DNA from 2 places in the Sphingomonas agri genome. Region 2 is predicted to be linked to the other one. Evidence: predicted binding sites of a transcription regulator. Region 2 holds the regulator's gene; the other holds the start of a gene.

Region 1 (14,707 bases), on a different contig from region 2:
GAGCGGCGGCCAAGCGATTTCTGCGAGCGGGAGCTCGGTATCCGGCACGCGGTCGAGCAGATCCCTCAGGAGAGTCAGCCGGCCGAGCGGCTGGTCGTTGAAATCAACCAGAGTCCAGGGCGCAAAATCGGTGTGGGTCGCTGCGAGCATGAGCTCGCGCGCCTCCGTGTAATCGTCGTAATGTTCGCGTGCCTTGATATCGATGGGCGAGAGCTTCCAGCGCTTCATCGGGTTATGCAGCCGGTTCTGGAACCGTTCTTCCTGCACGGCCTGGTCGCAGCACAGCCAATATTTGTAGAGCAGCATTCCGTCATCGATGAGGTGACGCTCGAATTCCGGCGCGGCATTGAGAAAGTCCTGGGTCTGGTCGGGCGTGCAGAAGCCCATGACCTTTTCCACTCCGGCCCGGTTGTACCAGCTGCGATCGAACAGCACGATCTCGCCGGCGGCGGGGAGATGCTCGATGTAGCGCTGGAAATACCATTGGGATTTCTCGCGCTCGCTGGGCGAGGGCAGCGCGACGATCCGACATTGGCGGGGGTTCAAGAGCCGCGCGAACATGTCGATCGAGCCGCCCTTGCCTGCGGTATCCCGGCCCTCGAAGAGAACGACCATGCGCTGATCGGTCTCTGAGACCCATCGCGCCATCGCGCTGAGCTCCTTGGCCATCGGCTTCAGAAGCTCGGCATATTCAACTTCGCTGAGCTTGCTTTCCCCGCTCATCCGCGCCCCCTGCAGAGGGCGACGTTGTTGCACGACAAAGCCGCGATTGAAACACCGGTGCGGGCCCCCCTTTCAGGAACCCATTGCAGAGCGCGCCTCCCTGCCAACGCTGACATTCCCTTCTCGTTCGCTCGCCGCGCTTGCGCACGATTGCAGAGCGGCCGCCCTACGCTTACTCGTCCAACTTCCACACGGCCGTTTTTTGCGAGGTAACCTTGCGCCCAGTCCGCACGCCGATCGCCGCCCTCCTCCTGTCTTCGGTCCTTGCAACGGGCGCTTTTGCGACGCCCGTCGATCAAGCACACTATTCCCAGCTTCGCTGGCGGCTGCTCGGGCCGTTCCGCGCCGGTTGGGCTGAGATGATCGAGGGAATTCGCGACAAGCCGAATTCCTATGTTTTCGGCGCCTCCGGGGGCGGCATCTGGCGCACCGACGACGCCGGCCAGACCTGGACATCTCTGTTCGATCGCGGCGCAAGCTCGGCGATCGGCGCGATTGCAATCGCACCGTCAAATCCGAGCATCATCTATGCAGGCGGCGGTCAGCCCGAGCCGCGTTACGACGTCCAGTCCGGCCGCGGCGTCTACAAGTCTCTCGATGGCGGCGCGACGTGGACCGATCTGGGCCTTGCCGATACGCGCTACATCGGCCGCATCTGGGTAAGTCCGACCGACCCGAACACCGTGGTAGTCGCCGCCGTAGGCCATTTCTTCGGCGCGAGCGATGCGCGCGGAATCTACCGCTCGACTGACGGCGGCAGAAGCTGGACGCACGCGCTTGCGCCCGGAGGCTTCACCGGCGCCAACGACGTGGTCAGCGATCCTTCGAACCCGCGGACGCTGTTTGCATCGACGTGGGACGCAAGACAGTGGCCCTGGCAGAGCTATTTCACCGAGATTTCCGGGCCCGGCAGTGCGGTCTGGCGATCCGACGATCAAGGCGCGCATTGGCGAAGGCTGTCCGGCGGCGGCTGGCCAACCGGACCACTTGGCAGGACCAGCCTCGCAGCAACGCGCAAGGGCGGAAAGATCCGGCTCTATGCGGTCGTCGATTCCAAGACGAACGGCGGTCTGTGGCGCTCCGACGACGGCGGCGCCCATTGGACGAAAGTCAATTCCGAGAAGGCGTTCGCGAGCTATTATTTCAACCGGGTGACGGTCGATCCCAGGAACCCCGATGTCGTTTATCTGGTCGGGCAGTCGATGCGACGCTGCGACCAGGGCGGCGCGCATTGCACCATCTTCCGCGGAAGCCCCGGCGGGGACGATTATCACTCGATCTGGATAAGCCCCAGGGACGCCGGCCACATGGCTGAAGGATCGGACCAGGGCGCTGCAATCACGGTCAACGGCAACCGCAGCTGGAGCAGCTGGTACAATCAGCCTACCGGCCAGTTCTACCACCTCGCGGCCGACAACCGCTTCCCTTACTGGATCTATTCGGGCCAACAGGACAGCGGTACGGTCGCGATCGCCAGCCGCAGCGACTACGGCGCGCCCAACATGCGGGATTGGCACCCCGTCGGAGGTGACGAGCGCGACTACGACATCCCGGATCCTGTCGATCTCAATATCGTCTATGGATCCGGCCTTGGCGGCCGCGTCAGTCGATGGGATGCGCGAACCGGCGAAGTTGCCGACGTGTCCCCCTGGCCGGTGCAGAATTATGGCCTCAGGCCGACGCTCGTCGCCCACCATTTCAACTGGGTCACTCCACTCGTCGCCTCGCGCTCAGGCCCGCCCTCTCTCTATCTTGGTGGCGACGTAATCTTCAGAACGGGCGACCGGGGCGCAAGCTGGTCGATCATCAGTCCCGATCTCACTGGCAAGCGCCCCGGCGCGCAGCATTGCGATGGCGACGTAACGCTCGAAGCGGCGCTTCCCTGCGGCTACGGCACCATCACTGCAATCGAGCCTTCGCCCCATTCCGCTGCCGAAATCTGGGCCGGAAGCGATACCGGCATCCTCAGCATCACCCGCGATGGCGGCGCCAGCTGGTCGCAGGCACAGCTTCCCGGCGTCGCGCCCTGGAGCAAGATATCGAGCATCGACCTCTCGCCACTCGATCGCTCCACGGCCTACGTTGCTGTCGACGGGCAGCGGATCGACGACTGGCGCCCACACGTCTTTCGGACCCATGACGGCGGTCGTAGCTGGATCGAGGTCACGCGCGGCCTTCCTTCCAGCCAGGTCGTCAGCGCGGTGCGCGCCGATCCCGTCCGCCGGGGTCTGATCTATGCCGGAAACGAGACCAGCGTCTTCGTGAGCTTCGATGACGGGGACAATTGGCAGCCGCTGCGACAGAACCTGCCGACCGCCTGGGCCCGTGACCTCCTGGTCCACGGAGACGAACTCATTGTGGCAACTCAGGGACGCGCGATCTGGGCGCTCGGCGATCTTGCGCTGCTGCGCCAGCTGGGTTCGGACGGCGGTGCGCCGGCGGCACGTCTCTTCACGCCTGCTCCAGCCTATCGCGTGCGTCTCAACAACAACCATGACACGCCGCTCGCACCGGAAACCCCGGTGGGTCAGAACCCGCCGGAGGGAGCCGTCATCGACTATTGGCTGGCAAGCCCTGCACGCGGTCCGGTCACGCTCGAAATCCGCGATGCGTCCGGTTCGCTTGTCCGTCGCTACTCAAGCAGCGACAAGGCGATGAACCTTCCTGCCGAGCGGTACTTCGCAGCGGAATGGGTGAAGCCCGAGCCGATACTCGCCGCAACCCAAGGAGCACACCGCTGGGTATGGGACCTCAGGCGGCCACGGCCCAAAGCCGTTACCTACAATTATTCGATCGCTGCGATTCCGGGTCTCGACACCCCGCTCGACCCGCGAGGTCAGCTTGTTGAGCCCGGTCGCTACACGGCCGTTCTCACCGTCGACGGCCGCCAACAGTCCACGACCTTCGAGGTCCTTCCGGATCCGCGAGTCATCGGGGCCGATTACCACGCCGCGCGTCTCTTCTCGGAAAGCCTTTACGAACCTATGGAAAAGGCCTGGCGCGGCTATGCCGAAACCAGGGCCGTTCGCGACGCGCTCGACAAGCGTATCGCCGGGATCCGCGATCCTGCACTGCTGACACAAGCGAAGGCATTAAGGGCCAAGCTTGAACCTCCAGTCACGCCCAACGCGGGCTTTGAGGGTGAAAGCAACACGCTTGCCGCCCTCGAGACATCGGCGGAAGCGGCGGATTCCGCGCCTTCCACCGGCTTGCAGCAGATCGCCGCCGAGACGGTTTCGACCGTCAACCGCGACTGGGCGGCATGGCAGCAGATCAGGGCCAACGATCTTGAGCAGCTCAATCGGCGCCTCGCTGCTGCGCGCCTTCAGCCCATTGTCGTTCCACCGGAAGGCGAACTCCATGCGGAACCACCGTCGGGGGGCGAAGAGCTGCCCTGAGCAAGATGCTTCTCAACGACGCGACTGACGGCGGCTCAATGGCGGCAGACGTGTCGTGTGCGTTATTGGCAAACCATGCACCGACTGTTCGTCGCCATCCGTCCGCCGGAATTCATCCGTGACCTGCTCATCGACGCAATGGACGACAGTCCGGACTTTCGCTGGCAGGACGAAGAACAGCTTCACCTGACACTGCGCTTCATCGGCGAGGTCGAACGGCCCCTCGCCAACGACATTGCCGATGCCCTTTCGAGCATCCGGGCGCAGCGGTTCGATCTGCGCATCAAGGGCGTCGGACGTTTCGAGCAACGCAGTAGCGGAGCGCTCTGGGCCGGTGTCGATCCAAGGGCGCCCGTTGGTGCCCTGGCCGCGAAGGTCGAGCGATCGTGTCAACAGGTCGGCCTTGAACCCGAGCGGCGCGCCTACCACCCGCACATTACGCTTGCGCGGTGGAAGGGACGTCGCACCCGTGAGCTGCACGATTACCTCACGCGCCAGGCGGCCCTTTCATCGGAGCCCTTTGCAATTACCGGCTTCACGCTGTTCGAGAGCCGGTTATCCCGTCACGGCGCCCATTACCAAGAAGTCGCGAACTACGAGCTTCAATAGCTTGCTCAGGTCGCGAGCCGAAGCCGCTGCTCGACCTTGTAGCCGTACATGCTTGCTCCGTTCCAGCGCTTGAGGAGCACGGGAGCGCTCTGCCTCACCAGTACCGTGCCTGATTTGTCGCCGCGACGCAGCAGGCAGGCGCCGCGCGTATTTTCGACCCATGCAGACCTCCAGGGATCGCTTGGGTATTGCGCCTTCATGATGGGTCCTGCGCGCGTGAGCAGATCAAGTGCACCTGCATAATCACTGCGGCGGCACTGGAGATCGGCAAGATCGACCATGATCGGCGCCACAAGACGCGTGCCATGCAAGCGGGCAGCGGCGAGCGCTCGGGAGAGCAGAGCCTCGGCTTGCGCCAATTCCCCCATCCCTTCCTTTGCAAGCGCGAGGTTGGAAAAGAAAAAGGCCAGATCGTCATGCGTATCGCTGCGCTCGGCGAGGTAGAGGTTCACGCTTCGGTCCAGCAGCGGCTCGGCTTCGGCAAACTTGCGCTGCTCCACGAGTACGCGCCCAAGATTGTTCAACTTGACGGCCAGATCGGGATGATTGGGACCCAATATCTGTTCGTCGATCGCAAGCGCTTGCCGCCAGTAGCTTTCCGCGGCCTGCGGGTTGCGCTGCAAATATGCATCGTTTCCCAGGTTATTGAGATCATTGGATAAGTCGGGATTGAGCCTGCCCCCCGCCGCGAGCCGAATGGCGACGGCCTTCGAGTAATAATCGCGGCTTGCCGCGAGATCGCCTGCAAACTGCGCAGTCAGTCCGGCCGCCGCGAGATCGCGGGCAACGTCCGCCGACCTCCGGCCTTCGTGATTTTGATCCCACGCCAACGCAGCACGTGCCGTGCGCATCGCCTCGCCATAGCGGTCGAGCGCCGAGAGTGCCTCGGCCTTTCCAATCAGCAGACGCGAGTAGAGCGAAAGATCCTGCAATCGCCCGGGTGAGGGGACCAGTCGAAGGGCACGATCGAAGGTCCGCACGGCGTCATCGTAATTGCTCTGCAGGGCCTGCGAGGAACCAAGAACGCCCAATTGCCGCGCTCGGGTTTCCGTCCGCGCGACCTTCAGCGAAAGCGAATTGTGAATAATGGCATCGGCGCGCCGATAGGAGCCAAGGCCCATGTAGACCTCGCTCAAGGTGCTCATGAGCTCGGCCTTCACGTCCGGTTCACTGTCGAGCTGGCCCTCGATCTCCCGCGCGCCGCGGTCGAGCACCTCGATCGCAGTGATCGACCGGCCCTTGGCTTCGGATGGATCGGAAACCTGGAAAAGGCCTTTGACGAAGTCGGTCGTGCGCTGCGCAGCGAGAGTCTGCTGGCGCGCGATATCGCGTTGCCGGACTGCTTCGGCACGGGAAATGAACGCGAATACAGCAAGTGCGGACATGACGAGGCATCCGGCGCCGGCGGCAGTCGCGAGGGCAAGAAGCCGGCGGTGGCGGCGTGCCTGCTCCCGCTGCCGAAGCTCGTCGTAGCGAACGCCCACGATCCCCGCGACGAGCTTCAGGAATGCCGAGCGCTTGCCGTCGCCGGCCCTACGCGCATCGGCGGCGAGAGGTTCACCGCCAAGCTCGAGGAGCGCTGGCGGAAAGATGGCGCTGTCCGATCGCACCGGATCAGCCGGGCCGTCAAACTCCGGAACGATGAGGCACTGGATCCGGTCTCGCCTGCCGAGTGCCGCAAACTCGCGCACCTCCTCGTTGACCCAGCGCGATTTCGCCGCGTTCGTCGAACAGATGACGATCAGGCTATTCGCGCCCTGCAGCGCCTCGCGCACTGAGCTTGCAAGATCGGTGGAGGCAGCCAGTTCTTCCCTGTCCTGGAAAACCGGCGGCAGTCGGCGCTCAAGGGGCCCAAGCGGACTGTCGCGGCCGACCAGCGCCTTTGGCAGCCGGTAGCGCTCGAGCTCGCGGTGAAGCCACCCCGCCCATCGCCTGTCCCGATGATTGTAACTGATGAAGGCTGAATAGCGCACCGTTCAGCCTCCCCTTTCGGTGTTTCAGCCCGGCTGGTACGCGTGCCTGGGGCGCCGCCTCAAGGTAGCGCCAATCAGGCCAAGACCAATCAGCATAAGTGCCCAGCTGCCCGGCTCCGGGACAGCGGCCGGATTCGTGAACAGGAACGCCCAGATTCCGTTGGCACCACCAAAGTTGCTCTGCATCGGCGTAAAGCTGACGAACTGCGGCGGCTGCGGGGCACTGGGATTGAAATCGTCCGCGGAGAAGTTGAGGCCGCCGAGGTTGAAGCCGATGTTGGTGCATTCGTTGATGCACTGAAGGATGAGCTCGAAGTCTCCAGGATTGCCGCTGCCGGACTTGTCGATGAACTGAAAAATCGCGGAATCGGTCATCGGGCCGTAGCAGGCCATTGTGATCCCGCTGATGTCGCAGTCCGACGTGTCCGCGGGAGCCGGTCCGTTGAGGTTGTAGGCGACGCCGAAGTCGAAAGTCGACGCTTCGCTCACCGGGTGCAACGGCGTCGAGGTTTCGGTGGCATTGCCGAGCCTCACTGCCGGTCTCTGCTGGAAGGGGTCACTGCCTCCGATCACCTTTGCAAAAAGGACATCTGAGGGCGAGCTCGTGAACGTCAGTCCGACAGCGGCAAGTGCAGGACCGCTCGGCTGGACAGTGAACGAGGAAGGAAGCTGGACGGTTACGCTCGATTGCAGACCGGCGCCGTAATTCACCGGGAATGGGAGAGCCATGGTCTGGGCGTTGTCCGCATCGCTCCAGATCTCATCGGTATTATTGTCAATCGGGACGCCGCGGTCGGCCATCGCGGGACCGCCAGCAAGGCCGAGGCAAAGAGCGAGCAGCACCAGCGCACAAACAAGATCGAGCCGCTTCTTCAAGGCTCGCAACACGCAACTACGCACTGGCCCCTCCAAGGGAATGTGGCGATTCGGCAAGGTTAACCAGTGTTTAACATCCCCGTTAGCAAGGCAAGCGCAAACGCTGTCAGCGCGTCATCGTAACCTGCCGTAGGCCGTTCTTCCGCCGAGCACGGTCGCCAGCACCTTGAGGTGTCAGATCTTCCGCGCCTTCAGGATCAGCGCTCCGAGCTCGTAATTGTGCATCTACTGCGAGCCCTTGAGGTCGACTTCTCGATTGGACTTGCTGCCTCAGTGCCGACTGGCCCCTCTCGAGGCGGTTTGGCTAGCCGATGAGGCCAGTCATCCGCGCGAGGAAGATGAGAACCATTGCACCGATGATCGCCTCGATGAAGCCTGCCGGGTGGAACGGCTGGTCCCTTGTCGAGGGATGCAGCATCCGACCGGCGAAACCCGCAAGGAACGAACCTGCAACACCAAGCACAGCGCTCGCTATCAGTCCCATGTGAACGGCGCCCGGGTAGAAGAACCGCGCCAGGATGCCTACAATGAGACCGACGACGATCATCACGACATAATGCATGATCCACTCCTTGGTTGTGCGCGTGAACATGGCCGGCCCGCCGAGCCTCGCTCCGACCAAACAGCTATACGCCGGATGCCGATCCAAGTGTAGGTGGAGGTGTGGCAATCCGTTACGGCGCACCCATATAGCGCAAGCGCGTTGACCCGAGCGTCGGCGAGCACTACCACTAGAACATAAACGGAACGAAGCCGATCGATGCTGACGCACATTTCGGTCCGGGGCGCCCGGGAACATAATCTCAAAGGCATCGACGTCGACATCGCGCGCGAGAGCCTCACCGTCATCACGGGCCTTTCCGGCTCGGGTAAGTCCTCGCTCGCGTTCGATACGATTTATGCCGAGGGGCAGCGCCGCTACGTCGAGAGCCTGTCGGCCTACGCCCGCCAGTTCCTGGAGATGATGCAGAAGCCGGACGTCGAGCATATCGACGGCCTTTCCCCAGCGATCTCGATCGAACAGAAGACGACCAGCCGGAATCCCCGTTCGACTGTCGCAACCGTCACCGAGATCTATGATTATATGCGCCTGCTGTGGGCGCGCGTCGGCATTCCCTATTCTCCCGCGACAGGACTTCCCATCGAGGCGCAGCAGGTCAGCCAGATGGTCGACCGCGTGATGAACCTCCCGGAAGGAAGCCGCCATTACCTGCTCGCGCCCGTCGTGCGGGGCCGGAAGGGGGAATATCGCAAGGAACTTGCCGAATGGCAGAAGGCAGGCTTCACACGCGTGCGCATCGACGGCCAGTTCCACGCGATCGAAGAAGCCCCGACTCTCGACAAGAAATACAAGCACGACATCGAGGTGGTCGTCGATCGCATCGTCGTGCGCGAGGGCATCGAGGCACGCCTCGCCGACAGCTTTGAGACGGCGCTGAAGCTGGCCGACGGGCTAGCCTATCTCGATCCCGCCGATCCGCAGGAGAGCGAGGCGCCCGCAAGCGGGATGAAGCTCGATTACGCTCCTCCGGGTCGCATCACCTTCTCGGAAAAATTCGCCTGCCCGGTTTCGGGCTTCACCATTGCGGAGATCGAACCGCGGCTGTTCAGCTTTAACGCACCGCAGGGCGCGTGTCCTGCCTGCGACGGCCTTGGCGAGAAGCTCATGTTCGACGAGGACCTCGTCGTCCCCAACCACAATATCTCGATCGCCAAGGGAGCAATCGTACCCTGGGCCAAGTCAAACCCGCCAAGTCCCTATTACATGCAGGTGCTCTCTAGCCTCGCCCGGGCTTACGATTTCGACCTCAATATCCCTTGGAAGAACCTCTCCGAGGAAGCACGCGAAATCATTCTCCACGGCACTGACGGGAAGCCTGTCACCCTTCGCTTCATCGACGGCAGGCGCAGCTACGAGGTGAAAAAGGCATTCGAAGGGGTCATCGGCAATCTCAATCGGAGAATGCTCCAGACCGAATCGGCCTGGATGCGGGAGGAACTCAGCCGCTATCAGGCCAGCCGGCCGTGCGAGATATGCCACGGCGCTCGCCTCAAGCCCGAGGCACTGAGTGTCAAGATCGCGGGAGAAGACATCTCGATGTCGAGCCGGCGCAGCGTTGCCGACGCGCATGCCTGGTTCGGATCGCTGCATGACAAGCTCTCACCGCAACATCGGGAAATCAGCAAGGCGATCCTCAAGGAAATCAACGAACGCCTTGGCTTCCTCCACAACGTAGGTCTCGATTATCTTCATCTCGACCGCACCAGCGGCACGCTCTCGGGCGGCGAAAGCCAGCGGATCCGACTTGCCTCCCAGATTGGCTCGGGCCTGTCGGGCGTTCTTTACGTGCTCGACGAGCCTTCGATCGGGCTCCACCAGAAGGACAACGACCGGCTGCTCGAGACGCTGAAGCGCCTTCGCGGCCTTGGAAACACGGTTCTGGTCGTCGAGCATGACGAGGACGCGATCCGATCCGCCGACCAGGTGATCGACATGGGGCCGGGCGCGGGGGTCCACGGCGGTGAGGTCATCTACTCGGGCGCGCTAAAGGGTCTGCTCGAATGCAAGGGCAGTATAACCGCCGATTACCTTTCGGGACGGCGCGAGATTCCCCTGCCCCGCAAGCGTCGCCGCGGAAACGGCAAGTTCGTCACCGTCCATGGGGCGAGCGCCAACAACCTCCAGGATGTGACAGTGGCGTTCCCCCTTGGCACGTTCACCTGCGTCACGGGGGTCAGCGGTTCGGGCAAAAGCTCGCTCACGATCGATACGCTCTATGCGGGGGCTGCGCGCTCGCTCAACGGCGCGCGTATCGTCTGCGGTCCCTGCCAAAAGATCTCTGGCCTGGAGCAGCTCGACAAGGTCATCGACATCGACCAGTCGCCGATCGGGCGCACGCCGCGCTCCAATCCCGCGACCTACACCGGCGCCTTCACCCAGATCCGCGACTGGTTCGCAGGGCTGCCCGAGGCGAAGGCCCGCGGCTACAAGCCCGGCCGTTTCTCGTTCAACGTTAAGGGCGGCCGCTGCGAGGCCTGTCAGGGCGATGGTCTCATCAAGATCGAGATGCACTTCCTGCCGGACGTCTACGTCACTTGCGATGTATGTCACGGCGCCCGCTACAACCGCGAAACGCTCGAAGTGAAGTTCAAGGGGAAATCGATCGCGGACGTCCTCGACATGACGGTCGAGGACGCCGCCGAATTCTTCAAGGCCGTGCCCGGTATCCGCGACAAGATGGAGATGCTGAAGGAAGTCGGGCTCGGCTACGTCAAGGTCGGCCAGCCAGCAACGACGCTGAGCGGAGGCGAGGCGCAGCGCGTCAAGCTTTCAAAGGAATTGTCCCGGCGCGCAACGGGCAAGACCTTGTACATACTCGACGAGCCGACGACCGGCCTCCATTTCGAAGACGTACGCAAGCTCCTCGAGGTACTTCACCGCCTTTCGGACCACGGCAACACGGTCGTGGTTATCGAGCACAACCTCGACGTCATCAAGACGGCCGACTGGGTCATCGACCTTGGACCCGGGGGCGGGGTGAACGGCGGGCGGATCATTGCAGAAGGCCCGCCCGAAACGATTGCCGAGGCGCCGGAATCGGCGACCGCGCAGTATCTGAAGCCGCTTCTGGAGCGGGCGTCGGTGAAGCCAGCCATCGTCGATTCCGTGCCCAAAAAGCCCAGGCGGTCTCGCAAAGGCGTATCTCAAGACGACGAACTGGGACTGGTTGCTGCAAAGTAGGCGCTGCTTTTGAGAGCGCTGCTATTTCCCCTCATGCGACTGTTTGGGTTCCGATGCGTTTTGGCTGGACAATGAGATAGAAAGAGCAAGCCTCATGACGCCCCTCGCCAAGCTCCTCACCCTAGCCGTGGCCATCGCCACGCCGGCCGCGGGGCAGTACAACCCCTATCCCAACCAGCCCGGGTACAATTACCCTGTCTATCCAGGTCAGCCCTACCAGGGTTACGGCTACAATCAGGGTTATAACCAGGGCTACAATCAGGGCTATACCGGCAATCCGGTCACCGACATCATCGATCAGCTGCTCGGCAATCGGTACAACGTCACGGATCGCCAGGCCGTCCGCCAGTGCGCCCGCGCGGCTACTGCCCAGGCACAGAACCAATATGGCAGCGGCTACGGCAACCGCTACGGCTACAATCAGGGATTTGCACCGCCGAGCCTTCGCGTCACTGCGATCACCGATGTCGAACGGCGCTCAAATGGCCTTCGCGTTCGCGGCGTCCTCAGCAGTGGCTACCAAGGTCAGTACGGAAACGGCTATCAGGGCTACGGGAACGCCTATGGCAACCGTGGCTACGGCGACCTCATATTCCGCTGCAACGTCGATTACCGCGGCGTCGTGACGGATGTGCGTGTCGGCCCTGGCGGAAACCGGCGCTACTGAGCGCGCTTTAACGGTCGCCGCTCTTCATGCGGCGGCTCCATAGCGGCAGCAGAGGCACTGAGCCCAATCCTCGAAAAGCGCGGCCGGCGGCAGCCGCGGCAGCGTGACTTTCTCGTAGGCCCGCAACCTCTTCTCTTGTTCGCAGCTCTTCCCGTCCCGCGATTGAAACCAAATGTAAGTATCCTCGTTTCGGCCGCGAAAACTGTCGCAATTGCGACAAGAGACGCAAGGTTTGTGAACGTGACGGGCTACAGGCTTTATGACCTCGACGGGGTCCACAAAGTCGCGTCCGGCGAATGGTTTGAGGCCGACGACGACGAGGCCGCGATAAAGGTCGCGAGGAAGATGATGGACGGACACGACTGCGAGCTCTGGCAGGGCCGCAGGCGCGTCGCGCGCATCAGCAAGGACGCTCGAAGCTGAGTGCTACTTGAGCGCCAGCACGACGGGACCCGAGACGGGGTCGGTGACGCCGTCCCCCACCGGTTCGAGCATGTCCCGGAAGCTATCCAGCGTGGCGCCCATGCGCGGCCGCGCCGCCGCGAGCGCATCCATGTCGTCCCACTCGCCGATGATGCAATAGGTCTGCTCACCCGTCTGGATAATGTTGACGTGCCTGAGGCCGGGCCAATCACGCTCGACGCTCTCGTGGGCATCGAGGAAATCCTGATTGCGGCCTGGCTTAACCTTGAAACGCACTGCGTTGAAAGCGGTCATGGCGCATTCTCCAGCTGTGGCTTCGCATCGCCGGGACCCAGAGAACCTAGGCCGGTGCTGGTCCCTTCATTTGGGCAACAGCCGCTTCGAGGGTCTTGCGGTCATTGCCATGCTGCTTGATGAGGTTCCTCACCTCATCATCAGTAAGTCCGTGCTTCTTTCCGAAATAGCGCACTTCACTTGGATCGCTGGCAGCAACCCGGCTGCGGTCACTGGTGGTATTGCCCATGGCGTGGCTCCTTCACTAGCCCCCGGCGCAGACGGCGATACGCTTCTGCCGGCCCGACATCCATAGCAACGGAGGAGCCACCAGCGCCGCGATTGCCGGTGATTCTCTCTCAACACGTATGTGGTCGTTCTTTTTCCCCAGGGAAACGGGCCACGCTACTGCTCAATTTGCCGCAAGGCGCTTCACCAGCAGATCGAGCACGGCAGGGTGGATCGGCCGATCGAACTTCAGTCCCGCCGTGAACCCCTCGACCCAGCAGGCTTCGGCGTCCATGACCTCGAGCCCCTCAAACTTGATCATCATGATATCGCCGACGCTCGGCCGCTCGACGAGCTCTACGCGACAACCGTCCGTCGACAGGTCGAGAACCCTCACGTGATAATTATTGTGTCCGGGAACTCGAAGCGCCACCTCGCCGGGTACCTCCAGCCGAGCGGCGCGCCGCTCGATCTGTTCCTTGGCTTCGGCGGCGACCGGCTCAAAGATGAGGCCCGCCTTGCCGTCGGCATACCAGCGTACCTCGGCCGCGATCGACCCCCGGCCGCGCACCGAGACCTTCACCTCTTCTCCAGGTACGAGCTCGAAAGTGGTTTGGATCCCGCATCCGCCATAGTTGAGGTCGGTCAGCGTGATCAGCTGAGTAACTCCGCCCGCACGAACGAGATGGCCCTGCATGCTGACGGAGCGCCGCTCCCGGCGCTGGTCGGTGGGGCTGCCACGGCGCCTCGGTTCCGGTTCGGGTCCGCTCATCCAGGCCTCCCAGGATAGGCTAGCAACCACAAACTTTGCTAAGGCCGTTTACCCTAACCTTGATGAATGGTCGATGCGGATAGTCGTCGGGCTCGGAACGCAACTCGCCGTTTCGTCCGGTGAGCCGCTCTCGGCGAGCAAATCACTTTGAAGCGATAGTATCTATCTGCCGCTCGAGTCCGAGTTCAGATCGACCGCCGGCCTGGTCGCGTCATCTTGCTGTGCCTCGCTGACCTCCTGGCGCTGTTCGGCGCTGAGATTGGCTTCCCATTGCCCCTCGGCCTGCACCGGGTTCCACGCGAGCATGAGGTCTCCCGCCGACCCGCCCTCTTCGATCTGCGCCGCGAGCTTCTGCAGAACCGGCCGTACCGCAAGGTTCAGCATCCAGTCGGGTGCATAAGCGAGCTTAGCCTTGCTGGTCCCCGCAAGTGCGGTTCGAAGCGCCGCGTGATTGGAGTGGATCCGGGTGACAACGAGCGTATCCCTGCCGTCGTTCTTTCCGATGAAGTCCAGCTCCGCCTGCGCTCCTGGCTGGCCATTGAACAAGAGGTTGACCGTCAGATGCTGATCCGCGGCGCGGTCGACCTTCAGCTCATAGGGCATCGGCGTCCCTCCCTCGAAGGAGGTAGTGCCGCTGGGCCGGACGTCGTCGAGCGCCTGCTCGACCGCTGCATAAGTGACGGCCGGACTCTTGTGGACCAGTTGTTCGGCGTCGGCGCCATAGACGCTGCCGGCCGCATAGCCTGCTCCCATCAAAGCGGGACCCATCAGGAACTTGTACATGGGCCCATCCTAGTGCGGCGCTCGGTAAGAAGCAGTTAAGCGGCCGAGGACTGAGGTTGCCCGCACCCGAGGCGGGAGACGATGAGGTCGAAGACGGCGGGATGAAGCGGACGCGAAAAGCTGACTCCCGCATTTGCGCCGGAAAGCCAGCGAACCCGCGCTTCGAGCGCCTCGAGGCCATCGAACTTGATCCACAATTGCTCGTCCAGCTCCGGCCTCTCGACAAACTCGGCTTTGCAC
Region 2 (14,707 bases):
CGTGCGGCCGAAAATCAGCCAGGAAAGCCCAAGCAGGGCAAGCGGGCCAGCAGCAACGGCAATCCATTGCGCAATCTGCGGCGAGGACAGCGGCTGACCGCCAAGCACGCGCCCAGCCGACCAGGCCGTGTAAGCCAGCCAGAGAATCGCAAGCGCAGACAAGGCGATGCCGAGCACTTGCCGGCCTCCGGCCCCGCGCTCCTCCGCATTCTGCTCGCGCCATTGATTCTCGTCGAACGAGGGTTCCACGAAATCCGCGGCCGCACTGAGCAGCTCGATCGGTTCAGCCGCCTCTTGCGCCTGCGGCAATTGTTCGGCGCGCTTGGGAGTAGGTGTCATCGCAATCGGCAGTTTATCATCTTTGACGCTTCACGAAAGCGATTAGAGAGGGACTATAACGGGTGCGGGCCGAAGCGGGGGAGGGACAGTCGCGAAAATGGCCATCGGCGCGCTGATCGGCGCCTATCAGGAAGACGACAGCGGCGGCCTTCGCGCCCTGCTTCCACTCGCCGGTCGCACCTTGCTCGAATATCAGGTCCGCTGCGCGGGAGCGGCGGGGGCAGCCCCGATTGTCGTCGTCGTGGAGCGAATCCCGCAGGCGCTTCAGGACGCGTTCGAGAGACTTCGGCTCGACGGGATCGGCGTCTTTCCGGTCAGCGATGTCACCGAAGCCGTAAGCCGTTTCGAGGCCGGGTCCTCAATCCTCCTTATCGGTGACGGCGTCGCCCCGCCGGTAGATCTTGCAGTCGCTCTTGCAGGCGACAGCGAGCCTTCGGTGGGAACGGTGCCTGACGACGAATTGCACGAGCGCTTCGAGCGAATTGATGCCGAGTCTCGATGGGCTGGGATTGCCGTCGTCGATGCCAATTTGCTCGGATCAACCGCAGCGATGCTCGGCGACTGGGATCTTCAGTCGACGCTGTTGCGGCGGAGCATCCAGGAGGGAGCGCGGCGGGTCCCCGTGACGCAAGCGGGCGGTGAGCCCCTGCTCGTGGAAAGCGCTGCCGAACTGGCCGACTTTCAGCGCTTCCTAGTCCAAAGTTCGCGCGGCGGCCGGGACGATTGGGCAAGCCGGTACATTCTTCCGCCGCTCGAGGACATTGCGACTGAGCAGCTCATGCAGACCAATGTTCGCCCGGCCTGGCTGTTATGGGGTGCACTGGCTCTGACGCTCGGCGGCGCTATTTGCTTTACGAGGGGCTGGCTGGGCGCCGGTCTGGTCCTGCTGCTGCTGTCAACTCCGCTCGACCTCGTTGCGAGCAGGCTCGCCAGTCTGAGGCTGAGGCCGCTGCCCTCACGCACCCTCCCGCGCCTCGCGCTCTGGCCGGCGGCCGGCCTCGCGCTTCTTGCAATAGGGCTCTGGGAGATGCGCCACGGGACGGGATGGGGGGCGCTGGTGGCCTCGAGTGCCGGCTGCGCCTTTGCAGAAGCGTTGCGCATAGAGAGATCGGGGATGCCATCCGAAGCCTGGCTGCTGTCGCGGAGAAACGCGATCTTCCTTGCGATTCCCTTCGCGCTCGGAGGAGTCTGGACCGCCTATCTGCTGGCTGTACTCGGCTATGCCGCTCTGTCGTTCTTTGTCGTTCAGCGGGTACGTCACCTGCCTTCTGAGTTGACGCGAAGTTAACACAAAACCGATATGTCGGCATGATGATGCCGGAAGAATGGCCCATTGCTGCTCCGGCAGCGGACGGGAACGTGCCCGCGCGGAGCGCGGGCCGCGGACGCTTGCACACCGTGAGGCGCGACTTTTTTCTCGACCCTGCCAAGCGGCTAACGGAGCAGGAGCGGGCCCTGATGACCGCCATGCTACATTGCCTTGTCGGAGATGTCGCAAGCGCCATCCGTGCCGCGCTTCCGGCGGGCCGACTGGCTGCAAATGACGAGAGCGACGCGGCGCTGATCGAGGCGTTGACAGCATCTGGACTGCTCGATGAACCCGGCCTCATGGCGCTTCTGCTTCGCCGTGCCGACGAAGAGCGGATTGCGACTGCCGCCCGCGCTCGCAGCGGGCGCCGCGAAGCTCGAGTGCTTCAGGGCCTCGTCAGCCACGAACATGGCGCTGTTGCCGCTGCGGCAATGGCTCTCATCCTCGGCCGCGGCCGCCGAAGGGACCGCTTCGGCCAGTGCCTGATCGCCTTTGACGATCTTTCGCCTTCTGACGCCGAGGCGCTCGCGAACGCGGTCGCGGCTGGGCTCCGGCGCGAAGTCGCCGGCGTGCTTGGTGCCGCAGCTGCCGACCTTGAGCTTGCCGAAGCGTCCGACCAGGTCATCGACAAGCGGGACGAGGAACGGAGCATCGAATCCCTAACCTCTGCGCTGGTCCATTTCCTGGATGAGGCCGGGGGCCTTACCGACGAGCTTGTGCTCGCGGCGGCAAATGAGGGCGAGATAGCGTTCATCGGCGAATTTCTGGGTCGGCGCGCCGGCATCTCGACCGATTCGGCCATGGGCGAGTTGCTGTCCGGGGAAGCCGGATACGTAATGGCTCTCCTGAAGACCGCTGGTACATCACGTGACTTCAGCGCGGGGCTTCTTGCCGGCATCGGGGACTTGCTGGGCATCACCGATGCTGGCGCTGCAATCGCCCTCTTTGATGCAATGAGCGATGAGCAGGCTCAGGCGAAGCGTTCGTGGCTGACGACCTCACCGACCTACCGCGCAGCTCTCGAGCGGCTGGGACAGGGACGTGGCTAGCGCTCCTTCCGAACCGCGTCCGGTGCTTGGCCGGCTCGATCGCATGGGCCGCCTGATCTCGGCGGATCCGCAACTGGAGGCGCTCCAGCGCGAGGCGGGCTCAGATCTTGGCGATCTGCTCGCTCTTCCGCAGATCGCCGCGGTCGCGCAGCTTGCCCGCAAGCTTGCAATGCCGGTGTCGCGCCCTGCACTCGCAGCGTCGACCGATCACGACATCGAATTGTGGGTTGAGGCTACGCCGGAAGGCGATGAAATCGCGCTTTCGCTCGAGGGGTGGACGATAAGATCGCCCGCCGGCCCACGGCTCGCCGCGATCCTGGGCGGCGGGACGGACGTTGAGGCTGGCGGCGCGCGCAGCGAATGGGCTGCGGACGAGGAACTGCGCATCATTTCCTTGTCATCCGACCTTGCCGAGCTCCTCGGCGTCGAATCGGACAAGGTTGCCGGACAGCCGCTGACCCGCGTCGTCCGGCTTGAAGAAGACGATGCTGGTGAAATGCCGCTAATCAGCGCGCTTGCTGCTCGCCGGGGATTTTCGGGGCAGCACGCGCGCAGCCGCGCCGACGAAGCCCGCTCGATCATGCTTGCCGGAGAGGTGGTCACGGCCGCAGACGGGACCTTCGCCGGGTTTCGCGGCACCATGCAGACGGACGCTGCGGCGATACGGCCCGCTGCCGGTCGCCCGTCGGCCTTTGACGAAGCGCTCGACGAGGTGCTGCGCTCGCCGCTCGACCGCATCATCGAGACGGCCGAGCGGATCGTCGAACGTTCCGACGGACCTCTAAGGAGCGACTATGCGAGCTACGGGAGCGACATCGCGGCAGCCGCACGTCACCTCCTGTCGGTCCTCACCTCGATGAGTCAGGAGCCCGGCCACATTGACCGTTCGATCGACCTTGCAGTGCTTGCGGGGGAAGCGGTCGTCATGCTCGATTCATCGGCCGATGATCGCCAGGTAAGGATAGATCTCGAGCCGAGCGATACACTCCTTGCCAATGGCGAGCAGCGCGCCGTCATCCAGATCCTCGTGAACCTTATTGGAAACGCCATTCGCTATTCGCCCAAGGGGGCAGTGATCAGGCTCGGTTTCTCGCGAACGCCGGCTACTGCCTCGGTAACCGTTGCGGACGAAGGACCCGGAGTCGCTGCCGCCGATCAGCAGCGCATCTTCGAGCGCTTCGAGCGGGCGCACTCCGAGGAAGGCGGTTCAGGCCTCGGCCTCGCGATCTCGCGGCGGCTCGCCCGCTCCATGGGCGGAGACGTCACACTGGATAGCGCGCCTGGGGAAGGCGCGCGGTTCACACTTACGCTACCAGCGGCCTAGCGCCGGTTGCACGGCACGTAGTCGCGCTGCGTCTGGCCAACATAGAGCTGCCTTGGGCGACCGATTTTCTGGTCCGGGTCGGCGATCATCTCGTTCCATTGCGCGACCCACCCCACGGTCCTTGCAACCGCGAAGAGCGCCGTGAACATGTCGGTCGGAAAGCCGATCGCATTGAGGATCACGCCTGAGTAGAAATCGACGTTCGGGTAGAGCTTCTTCTCGATGAAATAGTCGTCGTGAAGCGCGATCTGCTCGAGTTCCTTGGCGACGTCGAGCACCGGGTCGGAGATGTTCAGTTCCTTCAGCACCTCATCGGCAGTTGCCTTCATCACTTTGGCGCGCGGGTCGAAATTCTTGTAGACCCGGTGCCCGAAGCCCATGAGCCGGAACGGGTCGTTCTTGTCCTTGGCGCGCGCGATATATTCGGGAATGCGCTCGGGTCGGCCGATTTCGCGCAGCATGTTGAGCGCCGCCTCGTTGGCACCTCCATGAGCCGGGCCCCACAGGCAGGCAATGCCTGCGGCAATGCAGGCAAATGGATTTGCGCCCGACGAGCCTGCCAGCCGCACGGTTGACGTCGATGCATTCTGCTCGTGGTCCGCGTGGAGGATGAAGATGCGGCGCATCGCGCGCTCGATAACCGGGTTCACCTCATATGGCTCCGCCGGGACCCCGAAGGTCATCCTGAGGAAGTTGCCGGTGTAGCTGAGGCTGTTCTGGGGGAACATGAAGGGCTGGCCGAGGCTGTACTTGTAGGCCATCGCAGCAATCGTCGGCATCTTGGCGATCAGCCGGTGCGAGGCAATCATCCGCTGCTCGGGATCGGTGATGTCCGTGCTGTCGTGATAGAAAGACGAGAGCGCTCCGACGACGCCGCACATGATCGCCATCGGATGGGCATCGCGCCTGAACCCCCGGTAGAAGGTTGCAAGCTGCTCGTGGACCATCGTGTGGCGGCTGATCGTATGAACGAACTCGTCCAGCTGCTGCTTGGTCGGAAGTTCGCCGTGGAGCAGGAGGTAGGATACCTCCATGAAGGTCGAGTGCTCGGCGAGCTGGTCGATGGGATAGCCACGGTGGAGGAGGATCCCCTTCTCGCCATCGATGTAGGTGATCGCGCTTTCGCAGCTCGCCGTCGACGTGAAGCCCGGATCGTAGGTGAACATTCCGGTTTCGCCGTAGAGCTTGCGGATGTCGACGACCTCCGGGCCGACCGTTCCGTCAAGAACGGCGTAATTGTAGTTGGACCCGTTCAATCCGAGGGTCACGCTTTTGTCGGTCATTCGTTCGGCTCCACCATCTGGTCGGCGATCCGGGCGAGGCTTTCGTCTCGCCCCAGCAACGCAAGAACATCAAAAATTCCCGGAGAGGTCGTGCGCCCTGTGAGGGCGGCGCGAAGCGGTTGGGCAAGTTTCCCAAGCTTCACGCCACTGGCCTCCGCAACCTCGCGGATGGCGGCCTCTAACGACGGCGTGTCCCAATTCGCAAGTGCAACAAGCAGTTCGTGCGCCGATGCGAGGAGCGCTCGGGCATCAGCCGTGAGCAGGGCCTCGGCCGCGTCCTCGAGTTCAAGCGGGCGTTCGGCAAACAGGAAGCGCGCGCCATCGGCGAGTTCGTTGAGAGTGTGTGCCCGAGCCTTCAGTTCCGGCATCGCCCTGGCGAGCAATTCCTGCTGCGACGCCGACAGACCAAGCTTCGGCGCGACGAGCTCCGCGAGCCTCTCGTTTTCGGCCTCGCGGATGTAATGACCGTTCAGGTTCTCGAGCTTCTTGAAATCGAAGCGCGAGGGGGATTTTCCGACCTGCGGCAGGTCGAACCATTCGATCGCCTGGGTGCGGCTGATGATTTCATCGTCCCCGTGGCCCCAACCGAGCCTCAGCAGGTAATTGTTCACGGCCTCGGGAAGAAGGCCCAATTCGTCTCGATAGGCATCCACCCCCATCGCGCCGTGCCGTTTGCTGAGCTTGGCGCCGTCAGGGCCATGGATCAGCGGCACATGGGCATAGGTCGGCTCCGGCCAGTCCATTGCGCGAATGATCGCCAGCTGGCGGAAGGCATTGTTGAGATGATCATCGCCGCGGATCACGTGAGTGACCCCCATGTCGTGATCATCGACCACAACGGCAAGCATGTAGGTCGGAGTTCCGTCCGAGCGAAGCAGAATGAAATCGTCGATCTCCGCATTCTGGACCGTCACTCGACCCTGGACCTCGTCCTCGACGGCGGTTTCTCCCTCGCGGGGCGCCTTGAGGCGGATGACGTAGGGCCTGCCGGCCTGCTCCTCGTCAATATCGCGCCAAGGGCTGCTGATGCGGAACGGCTTTCGCTCCGCCTTCGCCTTCTCGCGCTGCTCGGCGAGCTCTTCCTGGGTCATGTAACACCGGTAGGCGGCCCCCTTTCCGAGCATGAGCCGAGCGATTTCGGCGTGCCTGGCCCAGAACTGCGACTGATAATATTCGTGTCCGTCCCAATCGAGCTCGAGCCAGCGCATCCCGTCCAGAATGGCGTCGATCGCCTCGCTGGTCGAACGGGCGCGGTCGGTATCCTCTATTCTCAGGAGGAACTTGCCGCCCCTGTGGCGGGCATAGAGCCAGTTGAACAAGGCGGTGCGCGCGCCCCCGATGTGCAGGTAGCCGGTCGGGGAGGGGGCAAATCGCGTAACGACCGGCCGCGACGTATCACTTGCGCTCAACCGCGCTTTCCTCTTCTCTTCATGCTGCAGTGCAATGGACGAGGGCCCCTAACATAGGGAAAGCGTGTCTTCCACACGCGTCCTCCATCCGAGCGCGGCCGACACCGCACGCGCGTTCCCGGAGCGCCTCGGTCAGGGCCCCCGTCATACCGCGAAGTAGTGCCGGCTGCGCTTCAGTAGCGGCGGATGAGCCCTGCCAGCCTGCCCTGGATCTTCACCCGGCTCTCGTCGTAGCGCTGCGGCTCGTAACGGCTGTTTGCCGGGTCGAGCCGGATCATTCGCCCTTCACGCCGGAAGGTCTTCAGCGTCGCTTCCTCATTGTCGATCAGGGCGACGACAATTTCGCCATCCCGGGCCGTGTCCACCTTTCGAATAAGAGCGAAATCACCGTCGAGAATGCCTTCCTCGACCATGGAATCGCCCGAGACCTCAAGCGCGTAATGTTCGCCCGTTCCAAGGAGGGCTGCCGGAACCGCAAACGTCTCCGTTCCCTGAAGAGCCTCGATGGGCGTGCCCGCGGCAATTCGGCCGTGAAGGGGAATTTCCATCGTATCGTTTGCCGGCGCTGCAGACACTGGCCGGAGCGGGGTTATCGTTGCTGATGGACGGGTCTCGGGTAGCTTGAGAACCTCGAGTGCGCGGGCTCGGTTGGGGAGCCGGCGAATGAAGCCACGCTCCTCGAGTGCCGAGATGAGCCTGTGCACCCCGGACTTCGACTTGAGATCCAGCGCCTCGCGCATCTCATCGAAGCTCGGGCTGATGCCGCTTTCCTTCAGACGGTTCTCGATGAAGAGCAGCAATTCATGCTGCTTGGCGGTGAGCATCGGCAATCACTCCCCGATAAGAACGAACGGGGAACGTGTAGGCAACAAATATGGATACGTCAAGCGGTGGCGGCCGGCTCAGCCGCCACTGCTGACCAGCCGCGCCTTGAATGCCTCGATCGCGCCCGGGTTGCGCTTCGCCTTCATGTGGAGACGCACGTCGGAAATGAACTGCTGAGCGTAATCCTGCGAGCTCGCCTGGTTAAGTTCTCCCTGCACCTGGCTGATGAGGCCCGGCGCTACGAGCGCGTTGCCTGGGACCACCTTGTCAACCTTCACGACTACGAAGCCGCCCTGGGGCACAGGCGCCATGCGGCTATGGCCTGGCCCGACGGCGAAGAGTAGCTTGAGCGCGGGCGGAACATTGCCTTGTGCATTGGTGAGCTGGATCCGGCGAGCAGCGACGGGCTGGGGCGCAGGGATTGCCGCTCCCACTGCCTTGACCGCGTCGGCAAGCGATACATTTCCCGATGCCTTTGCAGCGACCTGCGTAGCGGCGGCCTTGGCGCGCTTACTCGCCTCGTCGTTGATCCAGTCGCCCGCAACCTGCTCGCGGATGCTTGCAAGCGGCGACGGGGCGGAGGGAATTACCTGCCCGGGCGATACGACCGCATAACCAGAATCGCCCGGCAGCGTGACGATCTCGGGCGGATCATTGGGTGCAATGTCGAACCCGGTCTTGAGCGCAGGCGCAAGCTCGGGTGGCAACTTGAATGAAGCCTCGCTTCGTGACGAACCGCTGGACGTGATGAGCGGCGTCGTCGTCACTGGCAACTTCGCGGCCGCCACCGCCTCGCTGAAGTTGCCGCCGTTGTCGACCGTGTTCTGGACCTTGTCGACCAAATCCTCGATCGCGGACTTGCGCTTGTCCTGGGTCAGCTTGGTCGCGATTTCAGCCCTGGCCTGATCGAGCGTCTTGCCTCCGCCTGCAGCCACCGAATCGATCTTCACAATGACCCAGCCAAAGTCGGATTGGACCGGCCCGACGACTGAGCCGTTCGCTGCTGCAAAGACCGCATTGGCGGCCTTGTCTCCAGCAACGCCTGCATAGGCGGCGCGGGTCTGGTTCTGAAGCGTGGATACAGCCGCTCCGCTCCCTGCCGGTGCCGCTGCGGCGGCAAGGGTGGCGCCGCTTCTGGCACGTTGCGCAATGGCGTTGGCTGTTGCCTGGTCCTGGACCACCACCTGGCTCAGCGAGCGGGTATCGCTCGGCGCATAGGTGGTCTTGTTGGCGTTGTAATAGGCAGTCACTTCCTGATCGGAGGCAGCGACACCCGCGACCTGCTCAGGCCCGATCCGTGCGATTCGCAGGACGCGCTGCTCGGGGATCATGTAGCGAGCGCGATTTGCAGCATAGAATTGCTGCAGTTGTACGTCGCTCGGCTGCAGTCCCCTCTTGAAGGGATCGAGCGGCACGTTGACCGCTTCTCCCTGCCGCGATTCCAGGAGCATCGAGGCATAGACCGTCGCCATTCCGACGGGGACGCGCGCATTGGTGACGACGGGCGTCAGGAGCATCCGCTGCAACAGGCCGCCGGCAAGCACCTGTCTCACTTCCGCGTCGCTCAGCCGTTGCTGGGCCAGGAAAGCTTGGTAGCCCTGCTCGCTGAACTGCCCGTTGAGGCCCTTGGTGCCGGGCAGCTGCGCGATTTCGGCGTCGATCATCCTCTTAGAGAGGGGAAAATCATATTTGTCTGCGAAGGCCATCAGCGACCGCTCGTCCACAAGCGAATCCAACAGCGGGTTGAAGTCCCCCATGACGCTCGCATAGTCGGCATCGGCTCGCTGCTGGCGGGCCTGCTGGAGGCGCCGTTGCATCGCGTCGGACATTTCCCGCTCGCTCACCTCCTGGTCGCCGACTTTGGCAAGCGTTCCGCTGGCCATGCCGAGCCCGAGATTGCCCGTGCCGAAGTTTGACAGATCGGCAAGCGCGAAGCCGCCGAGGATGGCGATGAGTACGAAGGCCATGACCCCCGTACCAATCTTGGACTTAGAAACGCGGCGGAAGAAGGAGAGCATCGGGTTCCCGGTGCGATTGGAAGACGGCCGCTGCTTTAGGGGGCGGGCTGGCGTGCATCAAGCCGCGCCGCTAGGGGCCGCCGGGAAAAGGGGAAGCCATGGTGCTTAGGAAGCTCGTCGTCGGAAACTGGAAGATGCACGGTCTTTCCTCGGATCTGCGTGAGATCGAGGCGATCGCCGCGGCCTCGGAGCCCTATTCTACCGTCGACGTCGCCCTGTGCGTCCCGGCAATCCTCGTCGAGCGCGCCGCGCGCGCAGTCCCGAACTTCCGGATCGGCGGCCAGGACGTTCATCGGTCGGAGAAAGGTGCCCATACGGGCTGCACTTCTGCGCAAATGCTTGTGGATGCCGGCGCGACCCTCACCATTGTCGGGCACAGCGAACGACGCGATGAGCAGCGGGAAAGCGACAGCGACGTCAGGGCCAAGGCCGAGGCAGCACTGTCGGCGGGTCTCGGGGTGATACTTTGCGTGGGCGAGAGCCTCGAGGTGCGAGACAGAGGCGCTGCTGTCGAAACGGTGATGGCGCAGCTCCGCGGCTCCTTGCCGCGAACTCTTGCCGGCGGTCCCTGGCTTGCAATTGCCTACGAGCCGATCTGGGCCATCGGCACCGGCAAGGTTCCGACCGACGGCGAGATCGCGCAGATGCATTCTGCGATTCGCGCGAAATTGGGTGAACAGTACGGAAAGGGAAGCGAAGTCCGCATCCTTTATGGCGGCTCGGTCAAAGGCTCCAACGCCGGCGAAATATTCGGAATCGCGGACGTCGACGGCGCCCTCGTCGGGGGCGCGAGCCTCAAGGCTGACGATTTCATCCCCATAATCGAGGCGGCGGCCGCCGGCTAAGCTGCGCTCCCGATCAGCGGAGCGCTCCGCAATGCCGATAGCGACGGTCGGGTAGCCGGCCGAACAGATCGAAGCGCCGTTCAAGGCAGCATGCACACGAAGCCGGGGCAGTAACGTGTTGAAAGGATGGTCGGCGCCGACTAAGTCGCGGCGCGCATCTTCCAATTTCGAAAGCCCGACATGTTCGCATTCCTGCTGATCGTTCAATCGCTGATCGCCCTTGCGCTCATTACGGTTATCCTGATGCAGCGGTCCGAGGGCGGCGGCCTTGGCGTCGGCGGCAGCTCCTCGGGCTTCATGACGGCCCGGGGCGCGGCCGACTTTCTCACCCGTTCGACGGCGATCCTCGGGGCTACGTTCATCCTTCTGTCGATCGTCATGGCAGCGATCGCAGGAGCGACGCGTACGCCGGCGAAGATCGATACGTCGCTGGCCGGCAAGCTCGCACCGACCCAGCAATCCCAGCCTGTGCAACCGGCGCCGGCGAAGCCGACGACAAATCCGCAACAGAATCAGCCGGCTCCCGCCGTTCCGTTGGCCCAGTAAGCGGTCAGCGCAGAATTTTTTTCGCGTCGTGGGTTGCGCCCGCGGCGCTTGTCCCCCTAAGCCTCGGACCCCATGGCGCGGTTCATATTTGTCACCGGCGGCGTGGTTTCATCGCTTGGAAAAGGTCTCCTCTCAGCGTCCCTCGGGGCGCTTCTCCAGGCGCGCGGCTACAAGGTCCGAATCCGGAAATTCGATCCCTATCTCAACGTCGATCCTGGGACGATGTCACCCTACCAGCACGGCGAAGTCTATGTGACCGACGACGGGGCGGAGACGGATCTCGACCTCGGGCATTATGAGCGCTTCACCGGCGTTTCCTCGCGCCAATCGGACAATATCACGACTGGCCGCATCTACAGGGACATAATCGCGAAGGAACGGCGCGGCGATTATCTTGGAGCAACGGTGCAGGTCGTCCCGCACGTCACCAATGCAATCAAAGAATTCGCGCTTGGTGACACGAACGGCTGCGATTTCGTCATCTGCGAAATCGGCGGCACGGTCGGGGACATCGAAAGCCTTCCCTTTATCGAATCGATCCGCCAGCTGCGCAACGATCTGGGGCGCGACCAGACGGTCAGCGTCCACACGACCCTCGTGCCCTGGATTGCCGCGGCGGGCGAGCTCAAGACCAAGCCCACGCAGCACAGCGTTCGTGAGCTTTCGAGCCTCGGAGTTCAGCCGGAGGTACTTCTATGCCGCTCGGAAAAGCCCCTTCCTGACGGCGAGCGCGCCAAGATCGCGCTCTTTTGCAATGTGAGGGCCGAAGCGGTCATCCCGGCGCTCGATGCACGCAACATCTATGACGTTCCGCTTCAATATCACGAGGCGGGGCTGGATGACGAAGTCCTGCGCGCGTTCAACATCAGCGACGCTCCAGAGCCGGACCTCGGGCGCTGGCGCGAGATCATGGACCGCATCGACCATTACGAGAGCGAGGTGACGATCGGCGTGGTCGGCAAATATGTGGGCTTGCCTGACGCCTACAAGAGCCTGCGCGAGGCCCTTGTCCACGGCGGCATCGCCAATCGCGCCAAGGTCAACATCGAATGGATCGATGCAGAGATATTCGAACATCCCGAGGCGGAAATCGCGGCCGAACTCGAGCCACTGCACGGTATCCTCGTTCCTGGCGGCTTCGGGGAGCGCGGCAGCCAGGGCAAGATCGCCAGCGTGAAGTTTGCTCGCGAGCGCGAAATTCCCTTCTTCGGCATCTGTCTTGGGATGCAGATGGCTTGCATTGAAGCGGCGAGGAACCAGGCCGGCATCGCCGAGGCATCTACGACCGAGTTCGGCGAAACGTCTGAGCCGGTCGTCGGCATGATCACCGAGTGGATGAGCGAGGAGGGGCTCCAGCAGCGTGCCGCGGGAGGGGACCTTGGCGGAACGATGCGGCTTGGAGCCTATCCCGCCAAGCTTGATGGCAACAGCGTGGTTCGCTCCATCTACGGGACGGACATGATCAGCGAGAGGCACCGGCATCGCTACGAGGTCAATGTCCACTATCGTGATGCGCTTGAAGGGGCGGGCCTGATTTTCTCCGGCATGTCGCCCGATAATCAGCTGCCGGAGATCGTCGAGCGCCCCGACCATCCCTGGTTCATCGGGGTGCAATTCCATCCCGAACTGAAGAGCCGACCATTCCAGCCGCACCCGCTGTTCGCGGGGTTCATCGAGGCAGCAGTCAAACAGTCGCGCCTGGTTTAGCGACCTGCCATTGGAACGCGCCTGCTAATTGACCGTTACGCGGGCGACACCAAGGGAGGAATACCCATGCTTCTGACGATCGCCATCATCCTGCTCATTCTGTGGGCCCTGGGCTTTTTCGCCTTCCACGTCGCGGGCGGCCTTATCCATATCCTGCTGATTATTGGCATTGTCGTGCTGATCTGGAACTTCATCGCCGGCCGCAGGGCAATTTAACTTTTCGCATAAACGCCGACATTGCGGGGCGCTTTCGAGCGCCCTAGATGTTTGGCATGAGCAACAGCATTTCGACGCGCGTTGTCGTGCTCGGCTCCGGGCCGGCAGGTCTGACGGCTGCAATCTACGCTGCGCGTGCGGGCCTCAGCCCTATCGTCATTCAGGGAATCCAGCCGGGCGGACAGCTGACGACCACCACGGACGTGGAAAACTATCCCGGCTTCCGTGACGTGATCCAGGGCCCCTGGCTCATGGAGGAAATGCAGGCGCAGGCCGAGCATGTCGGCACCAAGATCGTCTGGGATCATATCGACGAGGTGGATCTGTCGCGGCGCCCGTTCAGGCTGCGCGGAGACGGAGGGACGCAATATTTTGCGGATGCGCTGGTGATTGCGACCGGCGCGCAAGCCAAGTGGCTGGGGCTTCCATCCGAGGAGCACATGAAGGGAAGGGGCGCGTCGGCCTGCGCCACCTGCGACGGATTTTTCTATCGCGGAAAGCGGGTCGCCGTGATCGGCGGCGGCAATACGGCCGTCGAGGAGGCGCTCTACCTTACCAACCACAGCCATGACGTCACGCTGATCCACAGACGTGACTCGCTTCGCGCAGAGAAAATCCTCCAGGACCGGTTGTTTGCGAACCCGCACGTCAACGTGATCTGGGACAGCGAAGTGGTGGAGTTCGTCGCCGGCGGCGAACCCGAGGCGCTCGTTGGTCTCGATATTCGGAACAAGCGCACTGGAGAGATCAGCCGGGTCGAAGCCGAAGGAGCGTTCGTCGCAATCGGCCACCAGCCTGCAACCGAGCTGTTCAAGGGGCAGCTGAAGCTGGACAGCGAAGGCTATATCATCGTCGAGCCGGGCACGACCCGGACGAGCGTTCCCGGGGTGTTCGCCTGCGGTGACGTCATGGACAAGATCTATCGCCAGGCGGTGACTGCCGCGGGCACCGGTTGCATGGCCGCGCTCGATGTGGAGAAATATCTCGCCGCTCAGGAATATGAGGCAATCGCGGCCGAATAAGGCCTTTCAAAGGGGGATCGCGAGTGAAGCCAGCAGGTCCGATCCCGCCTTATTTCTCCGCCTCGGACGAAGGCCAGCTGCTGATCGGCGGTTATCCGGCAGAAGAGCTGGTGGCTGAAGCGGGCGGAACGCCCCTGTTCGTCTACGACAACAATATCGTCGGCGCCCAGGTCGCCCGGTTCAAGGGAGCGATGCCGGACGGCATTGCACTCCATTATGCAGTGACTGCAAATCCTTACGAGCCGTTGCTGGAGTTTCTCGGCAGGTACATCGACGGGTTCAGGATTGTGTCGCAGGGCGAACTGAAACGTCTTCAGGAAGCGCAGCTGACCGGAATCCCGATGAACTTTGCAGGGCCCGGTAAGCTCGACGCCGAAATCCAGGCAGCCGTGAAGGTCGGCGCTACCGTAAGCGTCGAGAGCGAGCGCGAGGCGGCACGGACTATTCAGGCCGGCGAGAAGGTCGGTGTACAACCCAAGATCTCGGTGAGGGTGACGCCGCCTTTCGCGATCGAGGAGGGAAGGGTCACGATCGGAAGCAAGCCCAGCCCGTTCGGTGTTGATGCCGAGCGCGTCCCCGAGCTCGTGATCGGTCTCGCCGAGGCCGGTGTCGACTGGCGCGGGCTGCACATGTTCGCCGGGGCGCAATGCCTCGATTCCGAGGCCCTCGCCGAGGTCCACCGGGTGACGGTTGCCCATGCCGGGGAGATTGCCGAGGCGATCGGCCTTCCGCTCCCCGAGCTCAACCTTGGCAGCGGATTTGACGTCGCATGCCGACCGGGCGACGAGCCGCTCGATATCGACAAGGTTGCAGCA

The links. Region 2 encodes LexA, which represses DNA repair genes until DNA is damaged. Its sites were predicted from a motif close to GTTCCNCNCTTGTTCT; they were not measured.
Region 1: the regulator LexA is predicted to act here: its motif matches at 8,313-8,328, upstream of uvrA (excinuclease ABC subunit UvrA).

What each region holds. Positions count from the first base shown of each region.
Region 1 is NZ_JBAPEU010000003.1:163,590-178,296, reverse strand. It holds gene ppk2 (polyphosphate kinase 2) at 1-723, opposite strand, end outside; gene V8192_RS12910 (WD40/YVTN/BNR-like repeat-containing protein) at 939-4,121, shown strand; gene thpR (RNA 2',3'-cyclic phosphodiesterase) at 4,197-4,730, shown strand; gene V8192_RS12900 (tetratricopeptide repeat protein) at 4,736-6,703, opposite strand; gene V8192_RS12895 (PEPxxWA-CTERM sorting domain-containing protein) at 6,728-7,603, opposite strand; gene V8192_RS12890 (GlsB/YeaQ/YmgE family stress response membrane protein) at 7,884-8,171, opposite strand; gene uvrA (excinuclease ABC subunit UvrA) at 8,340-11,321, shown strand; gene V8192_RS12880 (hypothetical protein) at 11,416-11,988, shown strand; gene V8192_RS12875 (hypothetical protein) at 12,223-12,411, shown strand; gene V8192_RS12870 (putative quinol monooxygenase) at 12,415-12,705, opposite strand; gene V8192_RS12865 (DUF3606 domain-containing protein) at 12,752-12,934, opposite strand; gene V8192_RS12860 (PilZ domain-containing protein) at 13,097-13,684, opposite strand; gene V8192_RS12855 (hypothetical protein) at 13,847-14,467, opposite strand; gene V8192_RS12850 (PilZ domain-containing protein) at 14,503-14,707, opposite strand, start outside.
Region 2 is NZ_JBAPEU010000002.1:78,142-92,848, forward strand. It holds gene V8192_RS07155 (coiled-coil domain-containing protein) at 1-309, opposite strand, end outside; gene V8192_RS07160 (hypothetical protein) at 437-1,627, shown strand; gene V8192_RS07165 (DUF2336 domain-containing protein) at 1,648-2,697, shown strand; gene V8192_RS07170 (sensor histidine kinase) at 2,690-4,021, shown strand; gene V8192_RS07175 (citrate synthase) at 4,018-5,304, opposite strand; gene gltX (glutamate--tRNA ligase) at 5,301-6,713, opposite strand; gene lexA (transcriptional repressor LexA) at 6,887-7,537, opposite strand; gene V8192_RS07190 (peptidylprolyl isomerase) at 7,616-9,556, opposite strand; gene tpiA (triose-phosphate isomerase) at 9,655-10,401, shown strand; gene secG (preprotein translocase subunit SecG) at 10,582-10,947, shown strand; gene pyrG (CTP synthase) at 11,020-12,654, shown strand; gene V8192_RS07210 (lmo0937 family membrane protein) at 12,721-12,870, shown strand; gene trxB (thioredoxin-disulfide reductase) at 12,927-13,892, shown strand; gene V8192_RS07220 (type III PLP-dependent enzyme domain-containing protein) at 13,916-14,707, shown strand, end outside.